Regions from separate parts of the Embleya sp. NPDC059213 genome, predicted to be linked through region 1. Evidence: riboswitches for the same ligand, from Rfam matches in the RefSeq annotation. Region 1 holds a riboswitch; each other region holds the start of a gene.

Region 1 (9,666 bases):
CGCGGCGTCCGCGTACCGCGACGCGGTGGTGACGAAGATCCACAGGTCGGCGGCGCCGAGCAGGCGCACCGCCACCCGCCGGTTGTCCGCCGAGACCGAGTCGATGTCCGGTACGTCGAGCAACGCCATCCCGGGCGGCACCCGCTCGTCCAACCGCAGTTCGATGCCCGCCTCGTCGGCGAACCAGTGCCGATCCCGCGAGCGGCACACCAGGACCGGTACGCGCGTGGTCGGCCGCAGCGGCCCGGCCGGCGTGACCTCGCGCCCGACCAACGCGTTCACCAGGGTGGACCGCCCCGCGCCGGTGGACCCGCCGACCACCGCCAGCAGCGGCGCGCGCGGCACCGCCAGGCGCGGCAGCAGGTAGTCGCCGAGTTGGTCGATCAACTCGCGGCGGGCCAGCCGCGCCTGCACGGCGCCGGGCAGGTCCAGCGGGAAGCACGTCGCCACGACCTGGTCCCGCAGGCCGGCGAGGGCTGCGGACAGGGTGTCGCTTCCCATGATCACCACGGGCGACCAGTGCCCGAATTGTCCGCATTCCCAACGCGCGACGACCGTTACAGCACGACGGTCACTCCGTCGGCGGAGGAGCGCTGCGCCGCCTCGATCGTCTCCAGTACGGTCACCGCCTCCTCGATCGCCACGGGCGGCGCACCCTCGCCACGCACCGCCCGGGCGAACGCGGCGTAGTAGTCCTGGTAGGCGCCCGGTTCGGTCCGCACCGGGGCGGTCCCACCGGGCGTACCCAGCACTCCCCACGCCGCCGGCGGCTCGGTCCCCCAACCGGGCACACCGACCTCGGCGCCGGCGCGCAGCAGTTCCTCCTGCGGGTCCATCCCGAACTTCACATACGACGCCGTCGACCCCAGCACCCGAAAACGCGGCCCGAGGTCGGCCGCCGTCGCACTCATCCACAGATGCGACCGCACGCCCCCCGGGTGGGTCAGGGCGACGAAGGTGTCGTCGTCCACCAGCGCCCCGGGCCGCCGGGCGGCCGACTCGGCGTACACGTGCGTGGGGCGCCCGAACAGCGTGACCGCCTGATCGATCAGGTGGGTCCCGAGGTCGTACAGGATCCCGCCCAGCTCCGCCGGATCGGCCTGCTCCTTCCACACCGAGGTGCGCACCTGTGGACGCCAACGCTCGAACCGCGACTCGAACCGGTGCACCTCGCCCAGTCGCCCCTCCTCGACCAGCCGCCGCACGGTCCGGAAGTCACCGTCGAAGCGCCGGTTCTGGTAGACGCCCAACAATCGTCCGTGGCGCGTCGCCGTCGCGGCCAGCTCCCGCCCCTCGGCCGCGGTCCCGGCGAACGGCTTGTCCACCACCACGTGCAGCCCGGCCGCCAACGCCCGGGTGGCCAGCGGGACGTGGAAGCGGTTCGGCACGGTGATCACCACGAGGTCGAAGTCACTCGCGCGAGCGAACATCTCCTCGGTCGTCCCGATCACCTCGGCCTGCGGATGCCGCTCGCGCACCTGCGCCGCGCGCTCCGGATTCCCGGTCACCACGGCAACCAGCTCCAGGCCCTCCACGGCCTCGACGACCGGCGCGTGGAAGGCCGAGCCCCCCACGCCGTAGCCGACAAGTACAGTCCTGGTGGGACCCACTGCGCCTCCCTCTGTCCGTTTCGGCCCTTCTCTGATCACATTCTGGCCGCCAACTGCGTCTGATCAGGTAACGGTGACCATCGGAACGCCGGTGAGGCATGCACACGGCCCTATTCTGTTGTGCCGCGACCGGATCCGGTGCAAGATCCTGATTCGCCCACGCCCTCGTAGCTCAGTGGACAGAGCAGGCGCCTTCTAAGCGCTTGGTCGCAGGTTCGAGTCCTGCCGGGGGCACCGCCACGCCGCCGTCCGCCGCCCGCACCCCCGGGCGGCGTCCGCGCAGGTCGGCCCCGGTGCTCGGCCGTCCGGCCCGACCCGGTGCACGACGCCGGCCAGACGTTCGTGCCGGACCGTCACCGGGCTTGCGCGAGCGGTGACCGAGGCCCCGCACAGGGGGTCGACACGGGTCGGCAATGCACCCTTTCGCAGTGTTTGCGGCGCACGGGGTTCTGGCCGGAAACAGACGGCTCCCGGGACGTGAACGAGCGGGCTCGCCCGATGCCGGTGGAACGGCTCGGGCGACCACGCCGGTCGCGTGATCGCCCGAGGGAGAAGCCGGTTCGGAGTCGGTCGGGAGTCGGTCAGGAGTCCCGGCGCGCGCCCGCCGACGGCACCGCCTGGAAGAACCGCGGGGCGGTGAAGCCGCGGGCCGCGAAGGTCTTCGCGACCGCCTCCTCGACCGCCGTGCAGCGGTCCGCGTCGACCAGTGCGATGGCCGAGCCGCCGAACCCGCCGCCGACCAGCCGGGCGCCCAGGGCACCTGCGGCCAGCGCGGTGTCCACGGCGGCGTCCAGTTCGGGGCAGGAGATCGTGTAGTCGTCCCGCATCGACACGTGCGACGCGGTCAGCTCGGGCCCGATCGCCCGGACGTCGCCGGCCGCCAGCGCCTCGACCACCCGCAACACCCGCGCGTTCTCGGTGAACACGTGCCGCGCCCGCCGGCGCAACGGCCCGTCCGGCAGCGCCGCCAGGGCCGCGTCCGGGTCGGCCGGCTCGCGCAGCGACGGCACCCCGAGCAGTCGCGCCGCCTCCTCGCACGAGGCCCGGCGCTCCGCGTACCCGCCGTCCACGAGCGCGTGCTTGGCCCGGGTGTCGATCACCAGCAGCCGCAGCCCCACGCTCGCGCAGTCGAACGGGACCTGACGGCCGGTCAGATCGCGGCAGTCCAGGAAGAACGCGTGGCCCGCGACGCAGCCGAGCGAGGCCATCTGGTCCAGCATGCCCACCGGGACACCCACGAAGTCGGTCTCGACGCGCTGCGCGATCCGGGCCAACTCAAGGCGATCCAGGCCCAGTTCGTACAGATCGTCGAGCGCCAGCGCAACCGCGCAGGACAGCGCCGCCGACGAGGACAGCCCCGCGCCCACCGGCACGTCGCTGTCGATCCTGATGTCGGCACCGCCGATCTCGTGCCCCGCCGCGCGCAGCGCCCACAACACGCCCGCCGGGTACGCGGACCACCCGGTCAGCGCGCCGGGCGCCAGGTCGGCGACGGCCAGGTCGACCGATTCGCTCCCGGCGTGCCCGGAGGCCAGCCGCAGCCGGCCGTCCGTACGCCGCCCGACGGCCGCCCGCGCGGTCTGCGGGATCGCGATCGGCAGCACGAACCCGTTGTTGTAGTCGGTGTGTTCACCGATCACGTTGACCCGGCCCGGCGCCGCCCAGACGCCCTCGACGCGAAACTCGCTCATCCTCCCGCCTCGCCGTCCCGCAGGAACGTCCACGCGTCCGCCACGATGTCCTCCAGCGACGTCCGGGTGGGACGCCAGCCGAGCAGGTCGCGCGCCCGGTCGGCGGCGGCCACCAGCACCGGCGGATCGCCCGCCCGGCGCGGCGCCTCGTGCGCGGGCACCGCGCAGCCGGTCACCGTGCGGACCGCGTCCACCACGTCGCGGACCGAGAAGCCGGTCCCGTTGCCGAGGTTGCAGATCAAGTGCCCGGTGGCCGCGCCGCCCGCACCGGTCGCGGCGAGCGCGAGCAGGTGCGCGTCGGCCAGGTCGGCGACGTGGATGTAGTCGCGCACACACGTCCCGTCGGGCGTCGGGTAGTCGGTGCCGTAGAGCGCGACCGAGCCGCGGGTGCCGTTGGGCACCTGGAGGGCCAGCGGGATCAGGTGGGTCTCGGTCGCGTGCCGCTCGCCGTACCGGCCGTACGCGCCCGCGACGTTGAAGTAGCGCAGGCTCACCGCCCGCAGGCCGTACGCGTCGCAGTACGAGGTGATCAGCCGGTCGACGGTCAGCTTCGAGGCGCCGTACGGGTTCGTCGGCGCGCACGGCGCGTCCTCGGTGATCGGCGAGACCTCGGGGGCGCCGTAGACGGCCGCGGTGGAGGAGAACACGAAGCGGCCGACGCCGTGCGTGCGCAGCGCGTCCAGCAGCGCGAGCGAGCCGCCGACGTTGTTGTGCCAGTACTTGGCCGGCTCCGTGACCGACTCGCCGACCAGGGAGGACGCGGCGAAGTGCAGGACCGCGTCGAACGACGCGTCCAGATACCGCGCGGCGTCCTGGACCCGGCCCTCGACGAAGGCGGCCTTGTCCGGGACCGCGTCCCGATGCCCGGTGGACAGGTCGTCGAGCACCACCACGTCGTGTCCGGCCGCGACCAGATGGGCGGCGACCACGCTGCCCACGTAGCCCGCGCCGCCGGTGACCATGAGCTTCATTCGCCGACCTCCCGCAGTCGTGCCGCCGCGGTCTCCGGCGGTACGTCGCTGATGAACACACCCATCCCGGATTCGCTCCCGGCAAGGTACTTCAGCTTGCCCGGTGCCCGGCGAATCGAGAAAAGCTCCAGGTGGAGCGCGAAGTCGATCCGGCCCGAGCGCACCGGCGCCTGCTGCCAGGCGGCGATGTACGGCGCGGGCTCGCCGTCGAAGAGCCGATCGAAGCGGCCGAGCAGATCCAGGTACATCGGCCCGAACTCGGCGCGCGCGGCCTCCTCCAGCGCGAGCAGGTCCGGCACCCGGCGGTTCGGATACAGGTGCACCTCGTACGGCCACCGCGCGGCGGCGGGCACGAACGCGGTCCAGTGCTCGCCCTCGGCCACGATCCGCGACCCGTCCGCCCGCTCCGCGGCGAGCACGTCCTCGAACAGGTTGCGGCCGGTGCGGTGCCGGTGTGCGGCCGTGCTCGCGACCATGGTGGCCGTGCGCGGCGTGACGAACGGGTAGGCGTAGATCTGCCCGTGCGAGTGCGGCAGCGTGACGCCGATCTCCCGACCGCGGTTCTCGAAGCAGTACACCTGCTCGACGCCGGGCAGCGCGGACAACTCGGCGGTGCGATCGGTCCAGGCGTCCAGCACCAGGCGCGCGCGCTCGGGGGTGAGGTCCTTGAAGGACGCGTCGTGTTCGGGGGTGAAGCACACCACCTCGCACCGTCCGCCGGACGGCCGGCGCGGGAACGGGTCGCGGTCCCAGCCGGGTTCGGGCCGGTCGACCGCGCCGGGCCCGGACACCGACGAGCCGGACATCGACGGGAAGCGGTTCTCGAAGACGACCACCTCGTAGTCGGCCTCGGCGACCTCGGTGGCCCGCTCGGGCGTGGACGGACACAGCGGGCACGCGTCGGCGGCGGGCAGGTGGGTCCGGGTCTGCCGATGCGAGGCGACCACGACCCATTCGTCGAGCAGTCGGTCGTAGCGCATCTCGGACCCGCTCACCACGGGCGCGAGATCTCGCGGGTCGACGGCGGTGCGGACCGCGTCGTCCCGCGTGTCGTAGTAGACGATCTCGCGACCGTCGGCCATGACGGCCTGAGTCTTCTTCATGTCTCCAATTTTGCGAAGCTTTCCAAAACTTGTCAATGAGAAAGTGATGAGAAGACTCTGGGAAAGTCCTGAGACCCCGAGATGCCTGCCAATCCCGTCGAATCGCGTCGTCATCTCGGCGGCTCCGGCTGCGGTTTGACAAGTTTCGGAAGGTGTCCGCAAGATGCTGCCCATGCCTGACGACGACACCGACGGTCTGCCCGCCGAGGGCCGCCGCGCCCGGATGGCCGCGACGATCGCGGACCGCGGCTTCGCCAAGGTCACCGACCTGGCCGAGGCGTTCGGCATCTCGCGGGTGACGGTCCGGGCCGACCTGGAGGTGTTGGAGCGCCAGGGCCGGTTGCGCCGGGTCCGCGGCGGTGCGATGTTCACCGGCCGCGATCCCCGGGTCGAGCCGTCCTTCGAGGAGGCGCTGACCTCGGCGTCGCCCGCGAAGACGCTGATCGGGCGGGCCGCCGCGGCGCTGGTGTCGCCGTCCGAGAGCGTGGTCCTGGACGTGGGCACCACCACCACGTTCGTGGCCCGCGCCCTGGTGGACCGCGGCGACCTGCGCGACCTCGTGGTGTTCACCAACGGACTGACCATCGCGCTGGAGCTGGAGCGGGCCATCCCCCGGTTCTCCGTCGTGGTCACCGGCGGCACGCTGCGTCCGTTGCAGCACTCGCTGATCAATCCGCTCGGTGACCACATCCTGGAGCGCATCCACGCGGACACGGTCTTCCTCGGCTGCAACGGCGTGCACCCCACGGGTGGCATCACCAACGTGAACCTGCCCGAGGCCGAGGCCAAGCGGGCGATGTTGCGGGCCGCCGGGCGTCGGGTCGTGGTCGCCGACGGCTCGAAGCTGGGCCGGATCGAACTCGCCGAGGTGTGCCCGCTGGCGGACATCGACCTGCTGATCACCAGCGGCCCGGCCGACCGGGACACGCTCGACGCGCTGCGCGACGCCGGGTTGGAGATCCTGGTCGCCCAGTAGCGGCCGAAGTCGCCGGGCGGCAGCCGAAGTCGCCCGGGCGGCAGCCGAAGTCGCCCGAGCGGCAGCCGAAAAAGCACCCTCGCTCGGCCGCCGCGGCGCCCATGGTTAGGCTGCCCTTGCGAACGGTTCACCCGGCTTCGACCGATTCCGGGTGTCGCAAGAGGGAATCCGGTGCGAATCCGGAACTGCCCCGCAGCGGTAAGTGGGAACGAAAGTCGCCATCAGCACTGGGCCCGGTGAAACGGGATCCGGGAAGCGGCGACCGGTAGGACGACCCGGCCACGCACCCGTGGCCCGCGGAACCCGCCCACGAGTCCGAAGACCTGCCGTCGCCCGCGTTCGCCTCGCGCACGCGGACTTCCGGGACCTCGCGGGCGGGTCCGTCGGACGACGGCGCCGAGCGGTGTCCGCCGCCGCGCTCCCTCCCTCCCGAGTTCCCCCGACGAGGACTCGCAAGGGAGAGCTTCGACGATGCCGACGCCGATACGAACGCGGACACCGATGGGCCGCAGCCGACACTCGTGGGCCGCGGCGGTCGCCGCGCTCGCACTGTTCGCAACCGCGTGCGGCGGGGCGGTGCAGGACAAGAAGGCGAGCGCCCCCGCACCCACCGCGTACAAGCCGTACACCGACACCGACAACTGCGGTGTGAGCACGACCTACGACCGGCCGCCGCAGCGCGCCGCCACGCTCACCTCCAACGCCACCGAGCTGATGCTCGAACTGGGCCTGGCCGACAAGATGGTGGGCACCGCGTACCTCAAGGGCCGCACCATCGGCGACAGATACCGGGAGGCGTACGGGCGCATCCCGGTGCTCGCCGACGCGCAACCCTCGCTGGAGAAACTGCTCGAAGCCACGCCCGACTTCGTCTACTCGGGCTACCCCGACGGCTTCTCCGAGTCGTCCGGCCACACCCGCGCCCGACTCGGCGAACTGAACATCAAGACCCACCTCAATCCCGAGGGCTGCGCCAAGGCACCGGTCACCTTCGAACAGCTCTACGGCGAACTGCGCTCCATCGGCGGCATCTTCGGCGTGTCCGAGCGCGCCGAAGGCTCCGTCGCCGCACTGCGCGGGCGGCTGGACGCGGTCACCGCGCGTCTCGCGGGCGCCGCACCGGTCAAGGTCTTCGTGTACAACTCCGGCGCCGACGCGGCGCAGACCACCGGCGGCAACTCGATGCTCAACGAGATCATCACCCGCGCCGGCGGCCGCAACGTGTTCGCCGACCTGAACGAGCGCTGGACCAAGGTCTCCTGGGAGCAGGTCGCCGAACGCAAACCGGACGTGGTGCTGATCTACGACTACGTGACGCCGTCGGCGGAGGCCAAGATCACCACGCTCAGGGCCACTCCGGTGCTCGCCGACGTACCCGCGCTGCGGGCGAACGCCTTCCCGGTGATCTCGCTGTCCGTCGCCCAGCCGGGGCCGCGCTCGGTGGACGCGGTCGAGGAACTCGCTAAGCAGCTCCACCCCGACCGGTCATGACGATCGATCGGGACCCGACGGCGGCCCGGATCGCGGTGCTCCGTGGGGAGGGCGCGGCGCCGCCGCCGGACCGGGGCCCGCCGGCCGACGTGCCGGGCGGCCGGGTACGGCTGTCGCTGGTGGTCGGCGTGCTGCTCGTGGCGCTGTTCGCGGCGGCGACGGCCGGGTTGCTGGTGGGCTCGGTGCCGGTGCCGTGGTCGGAGACCTGGCGCATCCTCGCGCATCGCATCGGCGGGGACGCGTGGGTGCAACCGTCCTGGAGCCGCGCCCACGACCTGATCATCGCCGACACCCGGCTGCCCAGGGTGCTGCTCGCGGCCGTCGTCGGCGCGACGCTGGCGGTGGTGGGCATGGTGATCCAGGCGATCGTGCGCAACCCGCTGGCCGGGCCGGACGTGCTCGGTGTCTCCTCCGGCGCGGCCACCGGCGCGGTGCTGGTGATGCGCTGGGGCGTGGCCTCGGTCGGCGGCCTGTCGCTCGGCGCGCTCACCCTCAACGCGGCCGCGTTCGCCGGCGGGCTGATCACCCTGCTCGTGGTGTTCTCGGTGGCCCGCTCCGGTGGCCGGGTCACCGCCGTGCGGCTGGTCCTGGCCGGGGTCGCGGTCAGCGCCGTGTTGTCCTCGCTGACCAGCCTGCTCGTCCTGACCTCGCCGGATCCGCAACTCGCCGCCCAGGTGCTGTTCTGGACGCTGGGCGGGTTCGGCTCGGCCCGCTGGACGCTGCTGCTGGTACCGGCCCTCGCGCTCGCGATCGGCCTGGTCGTACTGCTGCTCCAGGCGCGCAACCTCAACCTGCTGCTGGCCGGCGAGGAGAGCGCCGCCGCACTGGGCCTGGACGTCCAGCGGTTCCGGCAGGGGATGTTCCTGCTCGCGGCGGTGCTCACCGGGGTCGTGGTGGCGGTCAGCGGGGTGATCGGCTTCGTCGGCCTGATGTTGCCGCACGTGGTGCGGCTGCTGGTCGGGGCCGATCACCGGCGGGCGTTGCCGGTCGCCGCGCTGTTGGGTGCGGTGTTCGCGATCTGCGCGGATCTGGTGGCGCGTACGGTGCTCGCTCCCCAGGAGTTGCCGGTGGGCATCGTGACTTCGCTGGTCGGCGGGCCGTTCTTCGTCTGGTTGTTGCGCCGGGACGCGCGCCGGGAAGCGGGGGCACGATGAGCGGCTCCGCCGCGCGGTTGGTCCTGGACGAGGTCGGCTTCGCGGTCGGCGGCCGAAAGCTGGTGGACGCGGTGTCGTTGACCGTGGCACCGGGCGAGGTGGTCGGCCTGCTCGGCCCCAACGGCAGCGGCAAGTCGACCCTGCTGCGCAGCGTCTACCGGGTGAACCGACCGACCTCGGGTCGGGTGCTCCTGGACGACGAGGACGTGTGGACACATTCGGCGCGCTGGGCCGCGCGGCGGATCGGCACCGTGCTCCAGGACATGCCGACCGACTTCCCGCTGACCGTGCGGGACGTGGTCGCGATGGGCCGCTCCGCGCACAAGGGCCTGCTCGACCCCGACGACGCGGGCGACCGGGCGATCGTGACGGCGGCGGTCGAATTGCTCGAACTCGACGGCCTGACCGAGCGGGCGTTCGCGTCGCTCTCCGGTGGCGAACGGCAACGGGCTTTGGTGGCAAGGGCGTTGGTGCAGAAGCCGAGGTTGTTGGTGATGGACGAGCCGACCAACCATCTCGACATCCACCACCAGCTCGGGTTGTTGCGGTTGGTCCGTCGACTGGGCGTGAGCGTGCTGGTGGCGCTGCACGACCTCAACCTGGCGGCGATGTTCTGCGATCGGGTCTGCCTGCTGGCCGACGGCCGACCGGTGGCGAGCGGCACGCCGGC
Region 2 (9,666 bases), on a different contig from region 1:
TCCTGCGGCAGCGGTCGCCGACCGGAGTGCTGCTGCCGGCGCCGCCTCCGGGCACGATCAGCCTGGGCGCCGGATACGCGGCCGGCCTGCGGCTGTCCGTCGGCAGCCCGGTGCGTCTGCGCGGCCCCGTCGGCGCCGAGGCCACCGTGACGGTCGGTGCGCTGCGGGCGCCGGACCCGGCGGGTCGGTCGATCGGCCGTCGGGACGCACCGCTGACCGACCTGGACACACTGGCCCGGATCGCGCCGGGCGCGCAGGAGGCGATGATCTTCGTCGACGCCGCGCCGGGCACCGAGCGAGCCGCGCTGAAGGCGAGCCTGGCCCGGGCCCTGGCACCGTTCCCCCAGGCCGGGGCCCGCGACCGGGAGGAGTACAAGAACGTGATCCGGGCCGGAATCGACGGGGTGCTCGACCTGGTCTACGCGCTGCTCGGGTTGGCGATCCTGATCGCCGCCCTGGGCGTGGTCAACACGCTCACCCTGTCGGTGCTCGAACGCACCCGGGAGATCGGCCTGTTGCGGGCGATCGGCACCTCGCACGGGCAGATCCGGCGCATGGTCCGGGCCGAATCGGTGGCACTGTCGGCGTACGGCACGCTCCTGGGACTGCTGCTGGGCGTCGGCTGGGGAGTGACCGCCCGGCGCGGACTGGCCGATCAGGGCCTGGAGGTGCTCGCCGTCCCGTGGTCGACGCTCGCCGTGATCGCAGCCGGATCCGCAGTGGTGGGTGTGCTCGCGGCGCTGCTCCCCGCATGCCGGGCGGCACGGATCCCGGTCCTCACCGCGATCGGGGCACAGTAGTGCGACGCCGACTCCGGTCCGCCGCCGCACTCGTGCCCACGAGCTCGTGCTCGCCGACTCCGATCAGGACGAGAACTCCCATGTGGCCCAAGCGTTCACCATCTTTCGCCGGCCGCGCACTCGGTCGCCCGGTGCGCCTGTGCGTGCTCACCGGCCTCCTGCTGGGCGGATCCGCGTGTGCCGAACCGGACTCGCCGTCTCAGGCAACCACCCGCCGGGCGCAGTACACCATCGACGCGCCGCTCACCCGGCTCGTGATCGTCGGCGGAGCGGGCCGGGTGCAGGTGGTTCAGGGCGGGCCCGGGTCGGTGCGGGTCACCGAGATCAAGCATTTCGGCACCGCCGAACCCGCAACCGAACACGTGTCGGCCGAGGGCACGCTCACGCTGCGGCACACCGTGAGCGGCAGCGCGCAGGTCTCCTACGAGGTGAGGGTGCCGCCGGGGCTCGCGGTCCGGGTCGGCACCACCTCGGGGCAGGTCACGCTGACCGGCCTGTCCGGCGATCTGGACGCGCGGACGGCACAAGGCGGCATCCGCGGCGAGCGGTTGACCACGCGTACGGTCGTCGCCCGGGCCGACCGGGACGCGGTGGACCTGTCCTTCGCCGCGCCACCCGATCGGGTCGACGCCGAAGGCGACAACGCCCGGGTCCGGCTGCCGGCCGGCACCGTCTACGCGACGGACGCGAGCAGCGAGCACGGCTCGGTCAAGGTCGACGTGGCCCGGGATCCGGCCGCACCGCACCGGGTGCGGGTGCATGCCACGTCCGGCGAGGCGGACATCCTCCACACGCGGTAGCGCCGCCCCGTGCGGCTCCGGGCGATGCGCCGGATGGGGGAGTATCACCTCCTCCGACTCGGCCCGCATCCGGGCCGCTTGGACGTCGCGCGCGACGGCCTGGGCAAGCAGCATCCGCAGCACGAGCCCGACGAGCGCAACTCCCAGGACGGCCATGCCCCGTAGGCGACCTCCGCCGCAGGGACCCACCTTCGGATCCATCCGCGTCTCCACCCGTTGTTCCACCCGTGGGTCCAGGCGCGGAGCGGGTTGCCGGTCCCGAGAGGACCCGGCCGGCGTCGGTGGGCGTGAGCGCCGACGAGGCACGACGAGCGGTTTGGTAGCCTATCGCCGCCGTGGTGTACGGGAAGCCGGTCGAATGCCGGCGCGGCCCTCGCCACTGTAGCCGCGGAGTCCCGCGGCCCTCGCCGACCGCTCCCACAGCGGTCGGGGTCACTGGGTGGATCGGGAACGAGCCAACCGGGAAGGCCGGCTGCGGAACGTCGATGCGGAAGCCAGGAGACCGGCCACGGCGCGACATGTTCCACGAGGGTTGGAGAACACATGCCCCGCGCTGCCCTGCGCCCGTTTCGATTCGAACGTTTCATACCTCCGGCGCGCGCCCCGCGTTCCACGCGCTCCGGCCTCGCTGCCGTGGCGATCCTGCTCGTCGGCGCGCTCGGCGCGTGCACGGGTGCGCCCGAGGCCGACAAGCCCGCCGCGGCGGCCGGGAGCAGCCACTCGACGCCGGTGAGCGTGAGCAGGTGCGGCGTCACCACCACCGTGACGTCACCGCCGGCCCGGTTGGTCACCCTCAACCAGGGCGCCACCGAAGTCGCCCTGGCTCTCGATCTACAGACCCGGATGGCCGGGACGGCGTACCTCGACGACGCGGTCCCGGCGCGATGGAAGGCGGCCTACGACACCGTCCCGGTGCTCTCCGAGAAGTATCCGTCCAAGGAGAAACTCCTCGCGGCGCGCCCGGATTTCCTCTACGCCTCCTACTCCAGCGCCTTCACCGACAAGGTGGCGGGCACGCGGGACGAACTGGGTTCCCAGGGCATCACCACCTACCTGTCGCCGTTGGGGTGCGCCGACAGCAAGCAGCAGGCGTCGGCGTCCTTCCAGACGGTGTGGGACGAACTGGGCGATGTCGCCGAGGTGTTCGGTGTCGCACCGCGCGCCGCCGCCATCCGGGACGCGCAGAAGCGGCAACTTGCCGAAGTCACGGCCAAGTCGGCGGGCAAGGGCCTGAACGTGCTCTGGTACGACTCGGGTACCAAAACCCCGTACGTCGGCGCGGGCCACGGCGGACCCCAGCTCGTGCTCGACGCCGTCGGCGCCCGCAACGTCTTCGACACGCTGGCCGGTGGCTGGAAGACCACGAGTTGGGAGCAGGTGGTCGCGGCGGACCCGGACGCCATCGTGCTCGCGGACGCCGCTTGGGACACCGCACAGTCCAAGATCGACTATCTCGAACACGACCCCGTGCTGAACAAGCTCAAGGCCGTCCAGCGCCGTGCGTACGTGGTCGTGCCGTTCTCCGAGTCGACCCCCGGCGTGCTGCTCGCCGACGGTGCCGTCGTGTTCTGGTGTGTAGTTGTATGTGTTAATGCGACCGGCGTCCGTGACCGTGACGGATCGTCCCGCCGCACGGCTCGCGGGCGCGAGCCGTGCGGCGGTGGCCCTGGCCGTCGCCGCCGTACTGCTGTTGTCCACCGTGCTGCTCGGCCTCGCCGTGGGATCGGTCCACGAGCCGCCGCACGTCGTGGCCGACGTGGTGCTGCGCCGACTCGGTCTCGGTGGCTCCGACGTCACGGCGCTGGACGACCGGATCATCTGGCAACTGCGGCTGCCCCGCGTCCTGGGGGCCGCCGCGACGGGCGCGGGACTCGCGGTGTGCGGCGCGGTGTTGCAGACCCTGACCGGCAACGACCTGGCCGACCCCTACCTGCTCGGGATCTCCAACGGCGCCGCCGTCGGCGCGGTCACCGTGATCGTCCTCGGTGTCGGAGTCTCCGGCACCGCGGTGATCGGCGCGCTCCCGGCCGCCGCCTTCGTCGGTGCCCTGCTCGCCGTCCTGGTCGTGCTGACCCTCGCCGGTGCGCACAGCCGGACCCTGCCGGCCTCGCGGACCGTGCTGGCCGGCATCGCGGTGGGGCAGTTGTGCGGCGCGTACACCTCGTTCGTCGTGCTCGTCCTCGGCGACCGCAACGCCGCCCGCGGCGTCATGGAGTGGACGCTGGGCTCGGTGGCCGGGGTGCGGTGGAACACGGCCGTTTTCCTGGTCGTGGTGGCCGTCCTCGGCACGGTGGCGATGGTCGCGGCCGCCCGGGACCTCGACGCGTTCGCGTTCGGCGAGACCGCGGCTCGTTCCGTCGGTGTGCACGTCGAACGCACCCGCTGGGCCCTGATCGCCGCGGCGGCGCTGGTGACCGCATGTCTGGTCGCCAATACCGGCGTCATCGGGTTCGTGGGTCTGGTCGTGCCGCACGTCGTCCGCCTGGTGTGCGGCCCGCGCCATGCCCTCCTGCTGCCCATGTCCGCACTCGTGGGCGCGTCGCTGCTCGTGGGCAGCGACATCGTGGCGCGCTCGGTGCTCCCGGAGCAGGAGATCCCCGTCGGCGTCGTCACCGCCGGGCTCGGAGCGCCGTTCTTCGCATGGTTGTTGTGGCGCCAGGCGGCCGGCAGGTCGGCCGGGGGGAGTCGGCCGTGATCGTCGTGAACCCGGCGGCGCCGGCCGCCGAACACGTCGGCGTGCGCGTCGACGGCGCCACGTTGTTGACGGACGTGACGGTCGGCTTCGCCCTCGGTCGGGTGACGGGCCTGCTCGGGCCGAACGGCGCCGGCAAGACGACGCTGCTGCGGGCCCTGGCCGGGCTGCGCCGGCCGCAGACGGGCCGAGTCCTCCTCGACGGCGAGGACCTGTACAGCCTCACGGCCCGCCGACGCGCGCGCCGGGTGGCCTTCATGGAACAGCAGGCCGACACCGTGCTGCCGCTGACGGCCCGCCAGGTCATTGACCTGGGGCGCACGCCGCATCGCGGCCGGTGGCCCGTGCTGCCCGGCCTCGCGACCGCACACGAGCAGGCCGTGCTCGCCGAGGCCGCCGCCGCCACCGATGTCGGCGCGCTGCTCGACAGGACCTGGTCGTCCCTGTCCGGCGGCGAGCGCCAGCGCGTGCAACTCGCGCGCGCCCTGGTCCAGGAACCGGAGGTGCTCCTGCTCGACGAGCCCACCAACCACCTCGACCTGCGCTACCAACTCGGCTTCCTCGACACCGTGCGCGGGCTCGGTATCACCACCGTCGCGGCTCTGCACGACCTCGAACTCGCCGCCGCCTACTGCGACGACGTCGCCGTGCTGCTCGAAGGCCGGCTGGTGGCCCATGGGCCCGTCGCCGAGGTGCTCACCTCCGCCACGATCGCGCGCGTCTACGGCGTCGACGCGACCGTGGAGCGGCACCCCTTGCATCACCGACCGCACGTCCGATGGAACGGCTTGCTTACCGAGGGGATCGAGTCATGAGCCAAGACCGTGCGGGATCCTCCGCAGGGCCTGCTTCGGGCCGTACGACGGTCCTGGTCGGCATGTCCGGCACGGAGGTCGATCGCCGGGCCGAGCTGTGCACGGCCGCCGTGTCGTGGCACGCCACGACGGCGTTCCTGCAACTGGGTGAGCCGTCCCTGTCGGCCGAGCTGACCAGACTGGCCGACGCGGGCGCGGAGACCGTCGTCCTGATCGGGGTCCGCCTCGGCGCATCCGGTCCGGGCCACTCCTGGCTGCGGCGGATCGCGGCGTACTGGTGGCGCGAGCGCGCCGGCCATCGCCCCGTGCTGCTCGTCGCCGCCCGGCTCGTCGACTCGGCGGATGCCGTGGCCGATGCCGTGGCATCCGCCGAACCGATCACCGGCGAGGAACCCGGTCTCACCTCTCCGGTCTGGGAGGAGGTCACCGGCCACCGACACCAGGTGATGGTGTGCCGCGGGCCGCGCTGCACGGCCAAGGGCGCGGACGACACCCAGCGTTCGCTGATACGGCAACTCAGGGAGCACGGGCTCGGCGACGACGACGTCCTCGTCACGCAGACGGGGTGCCAGTTCCCCTGCAACCAGGCTCCGCTGGTCAGCGTGCAGCCCGACGACGTCTGGTACGGGCACGTGGACCCGGCGGCGATCACCGCGATCGTGACCGACCATCTCGTCGGCGGCCGGCCGATCACGACGCATCGCCTCCCACGGCGCAGGAAGGAGCCGGCAAACCGGCCGGAAGACTGACCCGTCCGCCCGGTGACACGGATGCCCCGACGGCCGACGGAGTCGCTCGTGCCCGCCCCCTCCGCGCAGCGCTGCCACAGCGGAGGCGCGGGCGGAGGCGGCGCGGGAGGCGACGTCATGCCGTCGGGGACACCCGGCAGCGAGCGGGTGGTTGCGCACGCAGCGATCGGATCGCCGAAGGCGACCGCGGGGGCCGGCTTCTCGCGTTGTTCGTGATTGCGGGACTCGGAGCCGGTGCGATGCGCGTCGACCCACGCGGCGGACCGCCCCCGGTTTCGCCAAGGACGATTTCACCTTCGACCGGCAACACCGCACCGCGACCTGTCCCTGCGGCGTCACCGGTTCCGATTTCCCACGACGTTCGGGCACGGTCGTCGGCCGTGTGCGAGGTCGCGCCTGGTCGAAGTCGTGACGAATCTCCGGCCCGTAGCCCTGGGTTCGCGCCACACGCTGCCACCTTCCGCACGCGTGCGGCGGTGGCCGAGGTCTCGTGTCGGTGAGGCGGCCGGGGGCTCGCGACCTGCGGTGCGATTCGGCGCGACAGGCGTCCGGCCGAGCGGCCTCTTCGCTCCTGCGTGGACGTTATGGCCGACTGGTATGCCTGCGAACCCACGGGCACGCACATACTCCCAAAGACGAACACGAGTCGACAGGTCGCCGACAACCCAAGGACCTGTGCTCTCCCCGCCACGGACAAATCCAGCGGAAGGACGCTTATGCCCCACTCCAAGTGGTTCGCGGCAGTCGGGACCGCCGCGGTCGTCACCATGGTCATGGTGCCTGCGGAGCAAGCCGCCTCCGCGCCGTCCAACGCCGCCCCGAACAGCGTTTCGGCGGCGACGACCCTCTACTATGACGACTCCCGAGCCGGTGGCTGGGAAGCGGCCATCGCGGCCGGAGTCGCCACCTGGAACGCGAACGTCACCAACGTGAAGCTGGCGAAGGCACCGTCCGGTACTCGTGCCCAGATTCGGATCACCGCCACCAACGGTTGGCCGCAGGCAAGCCTGGGCCCTGTCCGCCCCGGTGGACAGGGATGGGTGGAACTCGGCAGCCAGGCGGTCGCCCAAGGCTACGACAAGACCCGCATAGCGGCCCATGAGATCGGCCACAACCTGGGCCTCCCGGACACCAAACCAGGTCCGTGCTCCAAGCTGATGTCAGGCTCCAGCGCGGGAGTCGCCTGTAGGAACCCCGTCCCCGACGCGGCCGAGCGGTCCCGCGTCGAGTCCGCCTACGGCGGCCGTGCCGCCGCCGCGCAGACCCCGGCCGACGGTCGGGTAATGGTCGACGTGCCCTGAGGTCCGACGACGAACGCGTCCGCCGATCGCAACGCCCGACCCGCGCACCGGTCTCGGGTCGGCCGCGAACCACCGGAGGGCGCGGGGCAGCCACATGAGATGTGTGTACCACCGGGGACGACCCCGCCCGGCAACGGTTTCGCCCCGCATCGACGCGGTCGCCCCGCCATTGCCGCCGGTACGCTCGACGCCCGACCCGCCACGGCGAGGCGATGCGCCGCGGCCGGTGGTATCGACACCCCGGCCGCGGCGACACCCACCCCGTGTCCAGCGCATGTCTCGGCGACGGACCGTTCCGGGAAGCAGCCGCAGCCGGAACCAACGCGCGGCATTCCCCGGCGCACCAAGCCATGCCGAGCCACACCGAGCCACACCGAGCCGCACCAAGCCGTGCCGAGCAACACCAAGCCGCACCACCGGTCGCCGCCGCCCCGCCCTCGGCCGGCGATGCCCCGCCGATCTGGCGCGCGATACCAGTCGGCGGACACAATGACCGCGTACCGAGACATCGGAAGGCTTGGCGGGGCATGGAATTCGTGGTCACGACGGACGGCCTGCGCGGCGCCGACCGCTTCGAATACTGGCGATCGGCCGTCTCCGAAACCTTCGTCCCGCTGCGCGCCGAGCCGGCGCACAGCTCCGGGCGGCCGTTCCGGGGCCGGATGCGGTCCATGGAGCTGGGCGCGCTACAGATCACCGAGGTCTCGGCGAATGCTCACGCGGTACACCGGACCCCTCGCTTGATCACGGCGTCCGGTGGCGAGTACTTCAAGCTGGGCCTCCAACTCTCCGGAGCATGCGTGCTGAGCCAGGACGGCCGGGAAGTGGCGCTCGCGGCCGGTGACTTCGCGATCTACGACACCACCCGCCCTTACAGCCTGTCCTTCGGGGCGGAATACCGCCAACTGGTGGTGATGTTGCCGCGGCCCCTGCTGCGCGTCCCGTTGCGGGAGATGGGCCGGGCCACCGCCCGGCGGCTGTCCGGGCAGCGCGGCTTCGGTGCCCTCGCGGTGAGCCTGTTGCGGGAACTTCCGCAGCACCACGCGGAGTTCGAAGGGGCCGAGCTGCACCGACTGGCGGATACGGTGAGCGATCTGGTGGCCGGTCTGGTCACGGCCCGGCTCGACCCGGTCGCGTCCGCCGGCGGGACGGGCCGAGGGGTGTCGATCACCACGATCCGGGCCTATATCGAGGACCGGCTCGGCGATCCCGGCCTGGGCCCGGAACGGGTGGCCGCCGCGCACTACGTCTCCACCCGTCATCTGCACCGGCTCTTCCAGGAGGAGGGGACGACCGTGTCCGGCTGGATACGGCATCGCCGACTGGAGCACTGCCGCCGCGAGTTGGGCGATCCCACCTTCCGGGAACGCCCGGTCGGGGCCGTCGCCGCCCGCTGGGGCCTGACGGACGCGGCCCGATTCAGCCGCACGTTCCGCCGCGCGTACGGATGCAGCCCGCGCGAGTATCGGGCGACGGCGCTCGGATGAGGCGTCGCGTGGGCGGCCGGAAGGCGGACCGGGCCGGCGCCCACGGACAAGTACCGGGCGCCCAAAGACAAGAAGACCCGGACCCCGAAGGGAGATCCTCGCTCCGGGAGGCGCGCGTCGGACGCGCCGTGACACCAGGGCGGCGGCATGGCGAAGGGCCGGCTTCTCATCGGCGGAACGTGGACGGCGGCGGCGGACGGTGCGGAGTTCCCCGCGCACGACCCGGCGAACGGTGCGCTGCTCGGTCGGCTGGCCGCGGCCGGTCGGTCGGACGTGGACGCCGCCGTCGATGCGGCGAGGGCCGCCCTCGGCGATCCGGCCTGGGCGCGGATCACCGCGGCCGAACGGGCCCGCCTACTGTGGCGCATCGCCGACCTGATCGAGCGCGACGCCGCCGAGTTGGCCGAGTTGGAGACCCGTGACCAGGGTCAGCCGCTGGGGGTGGCGCGCGCGGTGAGCGTGGCGGGAGCCGCCGAGCACTTCCGCTATTACGCGGGGTGGGTGACCAAGATCCAGGGGTCGGTCGCCCCGGTGTCCTTCCCCGACACCCTGCACTACACCCGGCGCGAACCGGTCGGCGTCTGCGCGCTGATCACCCCGTGGAACTTCCCGCTGATGATCGCGGCCTGGAAGATCGCGCCCGCGCTGGCCTGCGGCAATACGGTGATCCTGAAGCCCGCCGAGCAGACCTCGCTGACCTCGGTACACCTGATCCGGCTCTGCCAGGAGGCGGGACTGCCCGCCGGGGTGGTCAACCTGCTCACCGGCGGCCCGCAGACCGGACAGGCGCTGGTCGCCCACCGGGGAGTGGACAAGGTCTCGTTCACCGGCTCCACCGCGGTGGGCCGGGAGATCGCCCGGACGAGCGCCGACGACCTCAAGCGGGTCACGCTCGAACTGGGCGGCAAAGCCCCCAGCATCATCGCCCGCGACGCGGACATCGACGCCGCCGTGGCGGGCAACCTCCAGGGCGCGCTGCTGAACAGCGGTCAGGTGTGCGCGGCGTACTCCCGGTTCTACGT
Region 3 (9,666 bases), on a different contig from region 1:
ACGAAGGACGCGCCACCGGCCGCGACCACCCTCGACTTCTCCTACGAGGGCCGCAGCACGCGTATCCCGGCCGATCCGGGGCGCGTGGTCGTGCTGGATCCGCGCACCGGTGTCGAGTTCGCCGCCATGGCCGGATACCCGATGATCGGCGGCTACCGCATCGACGGCCGCAACCACCTCTCCGACCGGCTGCCCGCGAACTTCCAGGTGTTGCAGGGCAATGTCCGCGAGCCCAACGCCGAGGCGATCCTGGCGCAGCGGCCGGATCTGCTGGTGGTCGGCGCCGACTGGTGGAAGTTCTACCAGGACAAGAAGCTGTTGACCCAGGACATCGCCCCCGTGCTCGTGGTCAGCGGCGGCTTCAGCCCGTTCTGGCGCCGCTACAGCCAGGAGCAGTTGACCCTGCTCGGGCGCGGCGACCTCGCCCGCCGACTGCTCGCCGACTACGACGCGCGCCTGGCCCGAGCCCGCGCCGAGGTCGGTCCCCTGTTGGCGGGCCGCAAGGTGCTCATCGGCGGGGCCGACGACACCAACTTCTGGGTGCAAAGGCGCAGCTTCTACCTGAGCGTCGCACTGGAGCTGGGCATGGACGTGATGTTCCATCAGCCCGACCGCGACCCGAACAAGCCGTTCAACGACTTCTACGGTCCCGAGCAGATCGACGTCTTCGCCCCGGCGGACCTGATCATCTGGAAGGACCCCGACGCGCCGGCGACGCAGGCCAAGACGTGGCAGCGGCTGCCCGCCGTGCGGGCCGGGCGGGTCGTACCGCTGAACTACGACACCACCGCCGGCCTCGTCCTGACCGCGACGGCCCTGCTCGACGAACTCGTATCCGCCGCGAAGGTGTTGGGGTGACCACGTGATGAACGACCCGCTGTACCGGGGAACGGTGCTGGAACACACCCACCTCACGCCCGGCATGATCCGGATCGTGTTCGGCGGCGAGGGACTGCGCGCCTTCGAGAGCACCGGCGTCGGCGACGAATACCTGCGCCTGCACTTCCCGTTCCCCGACACCGGCGAACCGGCACTGCCGGACGTGAACCCGGGCGGGAGTCGCGGGGAGGCCGGGCCCGGCGCCGACGAGGCCGACCGGTACGCGCAGACCCGGCGCTACACGGTGCGGCGCTTCGACGCGGAACGCGGCGAGGTCACCATCGACTTCGTCGTCCACGACGGGGGTGTGGCAAGTGCGTGGGCACTCGCCGCCCGGCCGGGGGACCACGTGGGCATCGGCACACCGCGCGGCCTGTACGCCCCGCCGGCCGAGACCGTCTGGCAGATCCTCGCCTGCGACGCCGCCGGCCTGCCCGCACTGGGCCGACTCGTCGAACAACTCCCGGCCCGAACGCGGGCCCGGGTGATCGTCGAGGTCGCGGACGCCGGCCACGAGCAGGTTTTCGACAGCGCCGCCGACGTCGAGTACGTATGGCTGCACGGCAGCGGCAACGGCGCCGCACCCAGTCGGCTGGCCCAGGCGCTGCGCGCGATGACGCTGCCCGAGGGCCCCGGCTACGTGTGGGCCGCGGGCGAGACCCGTGCACTGCGCGAGATCCGCCGCCACGTGCGGCACGAACTGGGGCTGCCCGCCCGGATGTACAAGGTGATCGGCTACTGGACGCACAACGCGGAGGAGTGGGACGAGCGGTACGCCGGCCTCGACCCCGAGGTGAAGCGGCGCTTGGAGACGGCCTTCGACGCCGTGCACGAGGAGCAGCCCGAGGAGGAGATCGAGAACATTCTCGACGAGGTCGAGGCCACGTTGGAGGGTGTCGGGCTGTGAACGCACCACGGGGCGCGCGGATCGCGCCCGCGGGGTCCGGCGGGCCGGTCGAGACGGTCGACGCCGCCGAGCCGGTCGGACCGGTCGGACCCGTTGAACCCGTCGGACCGGTCGAACCCGTCGAACCGGTCCGGGACATGGCCCCGGGCGAGGCGGCTTCGGCGGGCCGGGATACCGCTACGGCCTCGGCGGCGCCGGCCGCGCCCACGCGCGCCGGAGCGGAGCGCGGGCCCGTGGCGGGCTCGCCCGTGCGCCGCGGCCTGTGGCTGATCGTGGCCACCGCCGCACTCGTACTCGTGATCCTGATGAGCGTCGCGATCGGGTCGAAGAACATCCCGCTCCCGACCGTGTGGGACGCGCTGTTCCACTACGACGGCTCCAACGACCACGTGATCGTCCGTGACCTGCGGCTGCCTCGCACCCTGCTGGGGGTGCTCGTCGGCACCGCGCTGGGCGTCGCCGGCGCGGTGATCCAGGCGGTCGGCCGCAATCCGCTCGCCGACCCCGGCATCCTCGGTGTCAACGCCGGTGCCGGCTTCGCGGCGGTCCTGGCGATCGCCGTGTTCGACATCACCGACCTGCGCGGCTACATCTGGTTCGCGTTCCTGGGCGCGATCGCGACCACCGTCGCGGTGTACACGATCGGCTCGCGCGGTCGCGGCGGCGCCACCCCGGTGCGGCTGACCCTGGCGGGCGTGGCGCTGGGCGCGGTACTGGGCGGGATCAGCTCCGGGATCACGCTGCTGGATCCGAGCACGTTCGACCGCATGCGCTTCTGGTCGGCGGGCTCCATCGGCGGACGACAGTGGGACACCATCGAACAGGTCGCCCCCTTCCTGCTGGTCGGACTCGTGGTGGCGGCGAGCGTGGCCCGCGCGCTCAACGCGGTCGCCCTGGGCGGCGACACCGCCCGCGCGCTCGGGGTGAACATCACCCGTACCCGCGTGTTGTCGGTGATCGCGATCACCCTGCTGTGTGGCGGCGCGACCGCGGTCGCCGGACCCATCGGCTTCGTGGGCCTGATGGTGCCGCACGTGGCGCGCTGGATCACCGGCCCCGATCAGCGCTGGATCCTGGCCTACACCCTGGTCCTGTCGCCGACCCTGTTGTTGGTCGCCGACGTCCTGGGCCGCCTGGTGGTGAGCCCGGGCGAACTCCAGGTCGGCATCGTGACGGCGTTCGTCGGCGTCCCCGTGCTCATCGCCCTGGTGCGTCGACAGAAGGTGAGCGGACTGTGAAGTCGTCGAATTCGTCGCCGGCTTCGCCCATCGCGCCGTTGCCCGGCTCCGCGTCGTCCACGTCCACTCCCGCGTCGCCGCCCACCGCGCCGGGCCGCGGCTCGGCCGGCTCGGACGCCGGCGGCAAGGGTGCGCAACGACCGCGCGTACGCCCCAAAACGCGCACGACGATCGACTTCGGGCGCGCGGTCCGGGTGATCCGGCTCCCCGGCGGACACGTGTCGCTGCGCCTGGACGTCCGGGCCGGCGTCGTGTGTCTGATGCTGCTCGTCGCCACGACCGCCGTCGCCGTCCTGGCACTGGGCACCGGGGAGTACTCGCTCTCGCCCGTCCAGGTGACCGAGGCACTGTTCACGGACGTACCCGCCAAGGTGCACATGGTCGTGATCGAATGGCGACTGCCTCGCGTCCTGCTGGCCGTGCTCGCCGGTGCCGCGCTCGGTGTCAGCGGTGCCATCTTCCAGTCGTTGACCCGCAATCCGCTCGGCAGCCCGGACGTCATCGGCTTCAACACCGGCGCCAACACCGGTGCGCTCATGGTGATCATGCTCGCCCACGGCGGCTACTACCAGGTCGCCGCGGGAGCCCTCGCAGGCGGCGTGGCAACTGCCGCGCTGGTCTACCTGCTGGCCTACCGGCAAGGGATCCAGGGTTTTCGGCTGATCATCGTCGGTATCGGCATCAGCGCGCTGCTCGCCTCGGTCAACACCTGGGTCATCGTCAAGGCCGACCTGGAGACCGCGATGGCGGCGGCGGTGTGGGGAGCCGGCTCGCTCAACGGCCTGGGCTGGCAGCAAGTACGCCCGGTGACCGTCGTGTTCGCGATCCTGCTGCCGGTCGCCCTGATCCTCGGCCGGCGCATGCGGGTGCTGGAGATGGGCGACGATGCCGCCCGCGCCCTGGGGGTACGCACCGAGCCGACCCGCATCGCCCTCGTGGTCACCGGGGTCGCGCTGACCGCCATGGTCACCGCCGCGGCCGGACCGATCTCGTTCGTCGCGCTCGCCGCACCGCAACTGGCCCGCCGCCTCGCCCGCAGCCCGGGGGTGACGATATTGCCGTCGGCCGCGATGGGAGCGGCGCTGCTGACCACGAGCGACTGGCTCGCCCAACGCCTGTTCGCGCCGACCCAATTGCCGGTGGGGGTGGTCACGGTCAGCATCGGCGGCGCCTACCTGATTCGGCTGCTGGTCGGCGAGGCACGGCGGCAGTGACGACCCCGGGCGACGCCGGCGGTGGGCCGCCCGGCGCCCGCCTCGGTTCGCGGCGACTGCGCCCGAGCCCACCGCACCCCAACCCCTCCTTCGCAGAACGGACTTCGCCACGATGAACATCGCCGTCGACCCCCGCGCGCACCCCGCCGCGCCGGCTACCGCGCCCCGGCTGTGGGCACAGGGGCTGACCGTCGGGTACGACGACCGCGTCGTGGCCCGAGACCTCACCGTGCACATCCCCGACGGAGCGGTCACCGCGATCATCGGCCCCAACGCGTGCGGCAAGTCCACGCTCCTGCGCGCCCTGTCCCGCCTGCTCACCCCGGCCGCCGGCACGGTGCACCTGGACGGCAAGGCCATCTCGTCCTACCCGGCCAAGGAGGTGGCCCGGCGGATGGGTCTGCTCCCACAGACCTCGGTCGCCCCCGACGGCATCACCGTGGCCGACCTCGTCGCCCGAGGCCGCTATCCCCACCAGAAGCTCCTGCGCCAATGGTCGGACGAGGACGAGACGGCCGTGCTGAACGCCCTGGCCGCGACCGGGACCACCGACCTGTCGCCGCGCCCGGTGGACGCGCTGTCGGGGGGCCAGCGCCAACGCGTCTGGGTGGCCATGGTGCTCGCCCAGCAAACCCCGCTCCTGCTCCTGGACGAGCCCACCACGTTCCTCGACATCGCCCACCAGATCGAACTCCTCGAACTCCTGCGCGACCTCAACGAACGTGACGGCCACACCCTCGTCGCGGTCCTGCACGACCTCAACCACGCCTGCCGCTACGCCGACCACATCATCGCCATGCGCGAGGGCACGGTCCTCGCCGTCGGACCACCCCGCGACATCGTGACGCCGGAACTGGTCGAGGACGTCTTCGGCCTCCCCTGCCAAATCATCGACGACCCCGTCTCGGGCACCCCTCTGGTCATCCCCCTGGGCCGCCGCCGGCGCCCACCGGGGCACTCACGACACCCGGAAGCCCCGTAAGGAACACACGGAAGGGTCCGTAAGAACAGCCGGAACGTCCGTAAAGACAAAGGACCTTCCCGGGCGGGACGGCCCGGCGGCCGACTGCCTTCGATTCCGCGCCGAGGTCCCGGCACCCGGACCGAAGGGTGCACCGAGCCGAGACTGAACGCCGCTCCGCCGCTCGCGGCGCCTTGGGTGCGGCCTCGGCCCGGATCGTCGACGGCTGCCGGGGTAGGACCGTGAGGTCCTGCCCCGGCGAGCTTGATCAGGAGGGCGGCAGCGTCGTGCGCACCTCCCGGGCCGCCGCGACCAGGTTTTCCAGCGAGGCGCGGACCTCGGGCCAACCGCGGGTCTTGAGGCCGCAGTCCGGGTTGACCCACAGGCGCTCGGCAGGGATGGCGGCCAGGCCCTTGCGCAGCAGGCCCACCACCTCATCCGTGTCGGGGACGCGCGGGGAGTGGATGTCGTACACGCCGGGTCCGGCCTCGCGCGGGTAGCCGTGGGTGGCCAGTTCTCCGGCGACCTGCATGTGGGAGCGGGCCGCCTCCAGGCTGATCACGTCGGCGTCGAGATCGTCGATGGCCTGCACGATGTCGCCGAACTCGGCGTAGCACATGTGCGTGTGGATCTGGGTCGCCGCGCGTACGCCCGAGGTGCTCAGCCGAAATGCCTCGGTGGCCCAGGCCAGGTACGCGGCATGGTCCACGGCCCGCAGCGGCAACGTCTCGCGCAGGGCCGGCTCGTCCACCTGGATGACCGAACTCCCGGCCGCCTCCAGGTCGTCGACTTCGTCTCGAAGCGCGAGCGCGACCTGCCTGGCGGTTTCTCCCAGCGGCTGGTCGTCGCGAACGAACGACCACGCGAGCATGGTTACCGGTCCGGTCAGCATGCCCTTGACCGGGCGGTCGGACAACGACTGGGCGAACGAGGTCCAGCGCACGGTCATCGCTTCCGGGCGGGAGATGTCGCCGGCCAGGATCGGCGGGCGCACGTAGCGGGTGCCGTACGACTGGACCCAACCGTGTCGGGTGGCCACGTAGCCGGCGAGCTGTTCGGCGAAGTACTGGACCATGTCGTTGCGTTCGGCCTCGCCGTGCACCAGGACGTCGATGCCCGCCTTCTCCTGGAAGGCGACGACATCGCGGATCTCGGATTCGATGCGTTCCTCGTAACCGGCACTGTCGATGCGTCCCGCGCGCAGATCGGCGCGGGCGGTGCGCAGTTCGGCGGTCTGCGGGAAGGAGCCGATGGTGGTCGTGGGCAACAACGGCAGGCCCAGGTGGGCGCGTTGGGCCGCGGCTCGCTCGGGATAGGGCTTGCTGCGGCGCGCGTCCGTGTCGGTGACCGCGGCGGCGCGGGCGCGTACGGCGGGGTCGTGGGTGAGCGCGGAGGTCCTGCGGGCGGCCAGGTCGGCCCGGTTGGCGGCGAGGTGGGGCGCGATGGTGTCGGTGCCCCGGCCGAGGCCGCGCGTCAGGGTGACGATCTCGTCGGTCTTCTGCCGGGCGAAGGCGAGCCAGCGGGCGATCTGCGGGTCGACGTCGCGTTCGGCGTCGGCGTCCAGCGGCACGTGCAACAACGAGCAGGAGGCGGCGACGTCGACCCGGTCGGCCAGGCCCAGCAGTATGCCGAGCGTGGTCAGCGACTTGCCGAGATCGTTGATCCATACGTTGCGGCCGTCCACGACACCGGCGACCAGACGTTTTCCGGGCAGCCCGCCGACCGCGGCCAGCGCGTCGAGGTTGGCGGCGGCGGCCCCGGTGAAGTCCAGCGCCAGGCCCTCGATCGGCGCCCGGGCCAGGATCGGCAGCGCCTCGCCGAGGCGGTCGAAGTACGAGGCCACCAACAGCTTGGGCCGGTCGGTGCGGCCGCCGAGATCGCGGTAGACCCGCTTGGCGGCGTTCAGTTCGGCGAAGCTGCGGTCCTGGACCAGGGCGGGCTCGTCGAGCTGCACCCACTCGGCGCCGGCGGCACGCAGGTCGGCGAGCAGCCGGGCGTACACCGGCAACAGCCGGTCCAACAGGGTCAGCGGCTCGAAGTCGGCCGCGACCCCCGGCGCGGGCTTGGCAAGCAGGAGGTAGGTGAGCGGGCCCACCAACACCGGGCGGGCGGTCAGGCCGAGCGCGACGGCCTCCTCGAACTCGGCCACCTGTTTGGCGGAGTTCGCCTCGAAGACGGTGTCCGGCCCGAGTTCGGGCACGAGGTAGTGGTAGTTCGTGTCGAACCACTTGGTCATCTCGAGCGGCGCCACGTCCTGCGTGCCACGCGCCATCGCGAAGTAGCCGTCCAGGGCGTCGACTTCGACGGCGGCGCGATGACGGGCCGGGATCGCACCCACGGCCACGCTGGTGTCGAGGACGTGGTCGTACAGCGAGAAGTCGCCGGTGGGTACCTCGTGGATGCCCGCCTGGGCGAGGCGTTCCCAGTTGGCGCGGCGCAGTTCGGCCGAGGCGTCCCGAAGCGCCTGCGCATCGATGCGGCCGGCCCAGTAGCCCTCGACGGCCTTCTTCAGTTCCCGATTCGGGCCCTGACGGGGATAGCCGTACACGGTGGCACGGGCCGCCGCGGCTGCGGACTTGGTGGTCACGGAACTCTCCTTCGCGAGCCTGTCGACAAGATCCCGGGACGGATCGCAGGCACGAAGGGAATGGCAAACCACACGGGTCACGTCGGTGTACTCCCGCACGTGTCCCACCGGTTGTCCGCCGACCCGCCCACGAGGTCACCGAGATCACCGTGCGCATCGGCGGCGCACGGGCAGTGGCAGGTCTTCGGACTCGCGGGCACATCCGCCAAGGGCGGACACCTACTGGCCGTCGCTTCCCGGACCCGAGTCGGGTCCAGTGCTGGTTGACGGCGGTCGTTCCCACTCACCGCTGCGGGGCAGTCCCGGATTCACACCGGGTTCCCTCTTACGACGCGCCTACCCGGATGGCAGGGCGAACCGACTGCGTGCGACAGCTTAGCCGGCCGAGGGCGCCCCGGGGAGCCACCGCACGAGCCGGATGGGGCGAGCACGCGCCGAAGACGCGGACAACGGCCGGCGACGCATCGGTGGGGCCGGTGTTCGCGATCCGGTGTCGTGTTCGTTCCGACCGGTGGGGAGGACCCGGCGCGGCGGTGACCCTTCGCCGCGGTGCCGAAGTGCCTGGGCCGGCCGGTTTCCACCACAGGGGGAGCCCCACACTCGGGGCTCCCCGCCTGCGGCCGGCACCGGGGCCGGGTCAGGGGACGCACGGGGGAGGGGGAGCGGAGTGGTGAAGGAGGGGTTCAGCGGGAACGGGGTTCCGGCCGCGCCCCATACGGACTGCCGGGTGGCGAGCGGGTCGGGGGCGCCGCAGCCTTGAGCCGGTCCACTGTGTCCTCGAAGGTGGCCTCCTCGACGCCGGCCGCGGCCAGGGCGAGTGCGGACTGCATCGTGTTGGGCGGTTCGGGCGTCGTCGAGCTGCCGGTGGCCGGGATGAACTTGCCGCCGCTGCCGTCGCCGGCGGACCGGGAGGCCGGCCGGCGGGCACCGTAATCGGCGGCCGTGGTGGGGACGTTGGTGGCGGGGTGGCGGGGTGCCGTGGGCTGTGAGCAACCAGGCCGTCATGACCAGGGCGAGCCCGGGGGCTGCCGCCGCAATGCGAGATTTGGCGCCAATACGTGAGATATCAAGGCAAGTCGTAGTGCGCGGAGGGCTTGACGCGACGCAGCACGTTCCGCAGTCGGCGCCTGCCGGCATCGGCCTTGGGCGGGAAGCACTCGAACGGGCGGCACGCGGTCGGTTCAGTGGCCACCCTGGGTCGAGGCCCGGGTGCGCAGTTTCCATGGGTGGAGGCGGACGGTGTCGGGTGGGGTGCGGTCGGCCAGAATGTCGCACAGGAGTTCGGCGCAGGCCTGCCCATAGTCGGCGGGGCGCAAGTCCACGGCGGTGATCGGCGGGTTGCCGGTGCGGGTGGCGGTGCCGTCGACGCAGGAGGCGACGAGCAGGTCCGCGCCGGGAGTTCGACCGAGGGCGCGGGCGCCGTGCAGGACGCCGGGAGCGGCTCCGTCGGGGCCGCACACCACCGCGTCGATGTCCGGTTCCGCGGTGAGCAGGTCCCTGGCGGCTTCGGCCGCCTGCGCGGGGGTCGCCGCGAACGGGATGGTGCGTACGGTGACCGGGACGCCGTGCGGCGTTCCCCACGCGTCGGCGCTCACTCGCAGGGTTTGGGCCCACGCCGAGTCGCCCCCCGGGGCGAGCAGCGCCGGTCGCCGCGCGCCGCGTTCGCGCAGGTGGTCCAGGACCGCGGCGAGCGAGGCGGCGTTGTCGCACACCACGGCACCGATCGGGGCGCGGCTGGGGCCGAGGTAGCGCTCGCCGGTGACGACCGGGACGCCCGCGTCGAGGAGTTTCGGGACGGCCGGGTCGGAGCCGTCGGGGTCGATGACGAGGAGACCGTCGACTCGGGAGGCGACCGGTCCGGAGCTGCCCGTGGGCCCGCC

The links. A riboswitch is a leader RNA that binds a small molecule or an ion and turns the genes downstream of it on or off. The one in region 1 is predicted to bind cobalamin.
Region 2: linked by a shared signal. The riboswitch ahead of ACFXMF_RS21100 (ABC transporter substrate-binding protein) and the one ahead of ACFXMF_RS30405 (ABC transporter substrate-binding protein) in region 1 are both predicted to bind cobalamin.
Region 3: linked by a shared signal. The riboswitch ahead of metE (5-methyltetrahydropteroyltriglutamate--homocysteine S-methyltransferase) and the one ahead of ACFXMF_RS30405 (ABC transporter substrate-binding protein) in region 1 are both predicted to bind cobalamin.

The regions. Positions count from the first base shown of each region.
Region 1 covers NZ_JBHZAV010000101.1:16,897-26,562, forward strand. The annotation lists gene ACFXMF_RS30370 (dynamin family protein) at 1-501, opposite strand, end outside; gene ACFXMF_RS30375 (Gfo/Idh/MocA family oxidoreductase) at 558-1,610, opposite strand; tRNA gene ACFXMF_RS30380 (tRNA-Arg) at 1,772-1,844, shown strand; gene galK (galactokinase) at 2,192-3,301, opposite strand; gene galE (UDP-glucose 4-epimerase GalE) at 3,298-4,263, opposite strand; gene galT (galactose-1-phosphate uridylyltransferase) at 4,269-5,375, opposite strand; gene ACFXMF_RS30400 (DeoR/GlpR family DNA-binding transcription regulator) at 5,548-6,351, shown strand; cobalamin riboswitch at 6,458-6,697, shown strand; gene ACFXMF_RS30405 (ABC transporter substrate-binding protein) at 6,853-7,842, shown strand; gene ACFXMF_RS30410 (iron ABC transporter permease) at 7,839-8,996, shown strand; gene ACFXMF_RS30415 (ABC transporter ATP-binding protein) at 8,993-9,666, shown strand, end outside.
Region 2 covers NZ_JBHZAV010000054.1:3,345-13,010, forward strand. The annotation lists gene ACFXMF_RS21085 (ABC transporter permease) at 1-800, shown strand, start outside; gene ACFXMF_RS21090 (hypothetical protein) at 881-1,600, shown strand; partial or broken gene ACFXMF_RS21095 (DUF2975 domain-containing protein) at 1,643-1,759, opposite strand; cobalamin riboswitch at 1,901-2,126, shown strand; partial or broken gene ACFXMF_RS21100 (ABC transporter substrate-binding protein) at 2,444-3,040, shown strand; gene ACFXMF_RS21105 (FecCD family ABC transporter permease) at 3,207-4,295, shown strand; gene ACFXMF_RS21110 (ABC transporter ATP-binding protein) at 4,292-5,107, shown strand; gene ACFXMF_RS21115 (ferredoxin) at 5,104-5,856, shown strand; gene ACFXMF_RS21120 (snapalysin family zinc-dependent metalloprotease) at 6,573-7,157, shown strand; gene ACFXMF_RS21125 (helix-turn-helix domain-containing protein) at 7,685-8,644, shown strand; gene ACFXMF_RS21130 (aldehyde dehydrogenase family protein) at 8,792-9,666, shown strand, end outside.
Region 3 covers NZ_JBHZAV010000001.1:45,882-55,547, reverse strand. The annotation lists gene ACFXMF_RS00250 (ABC transporter substrate-binding protein) at 1-858, shown strand, start outside; gene ACFXMF_RS00245 (siderophore-interacting protein) at 866-1,786, shown strand; gene ACFXMF_RS00240 (Fe(3+)-siderophore ABC transporter permease) at 1,924-3,024, shown strand; gene fepG (iron-enterobactin ABC transporter permease) at 3,195-4,238, shown strand; gene ACFXMF_RS00230 (ABC transporter ATP-binding protein) at 4,351-5,220, shown strand; gene metE (5-methyltetrahydropteroyltriglutamate--homocysteine S-methyltransferase) at 5,468-7,786, opposite strand; cobalamin riboswitch at 7,962-8,127, opposite strand; gene ACFXMF_RS00220 (LacI family DNA-binding transcriptional regulator) at 8,968-9,666, opposite strand, start outside.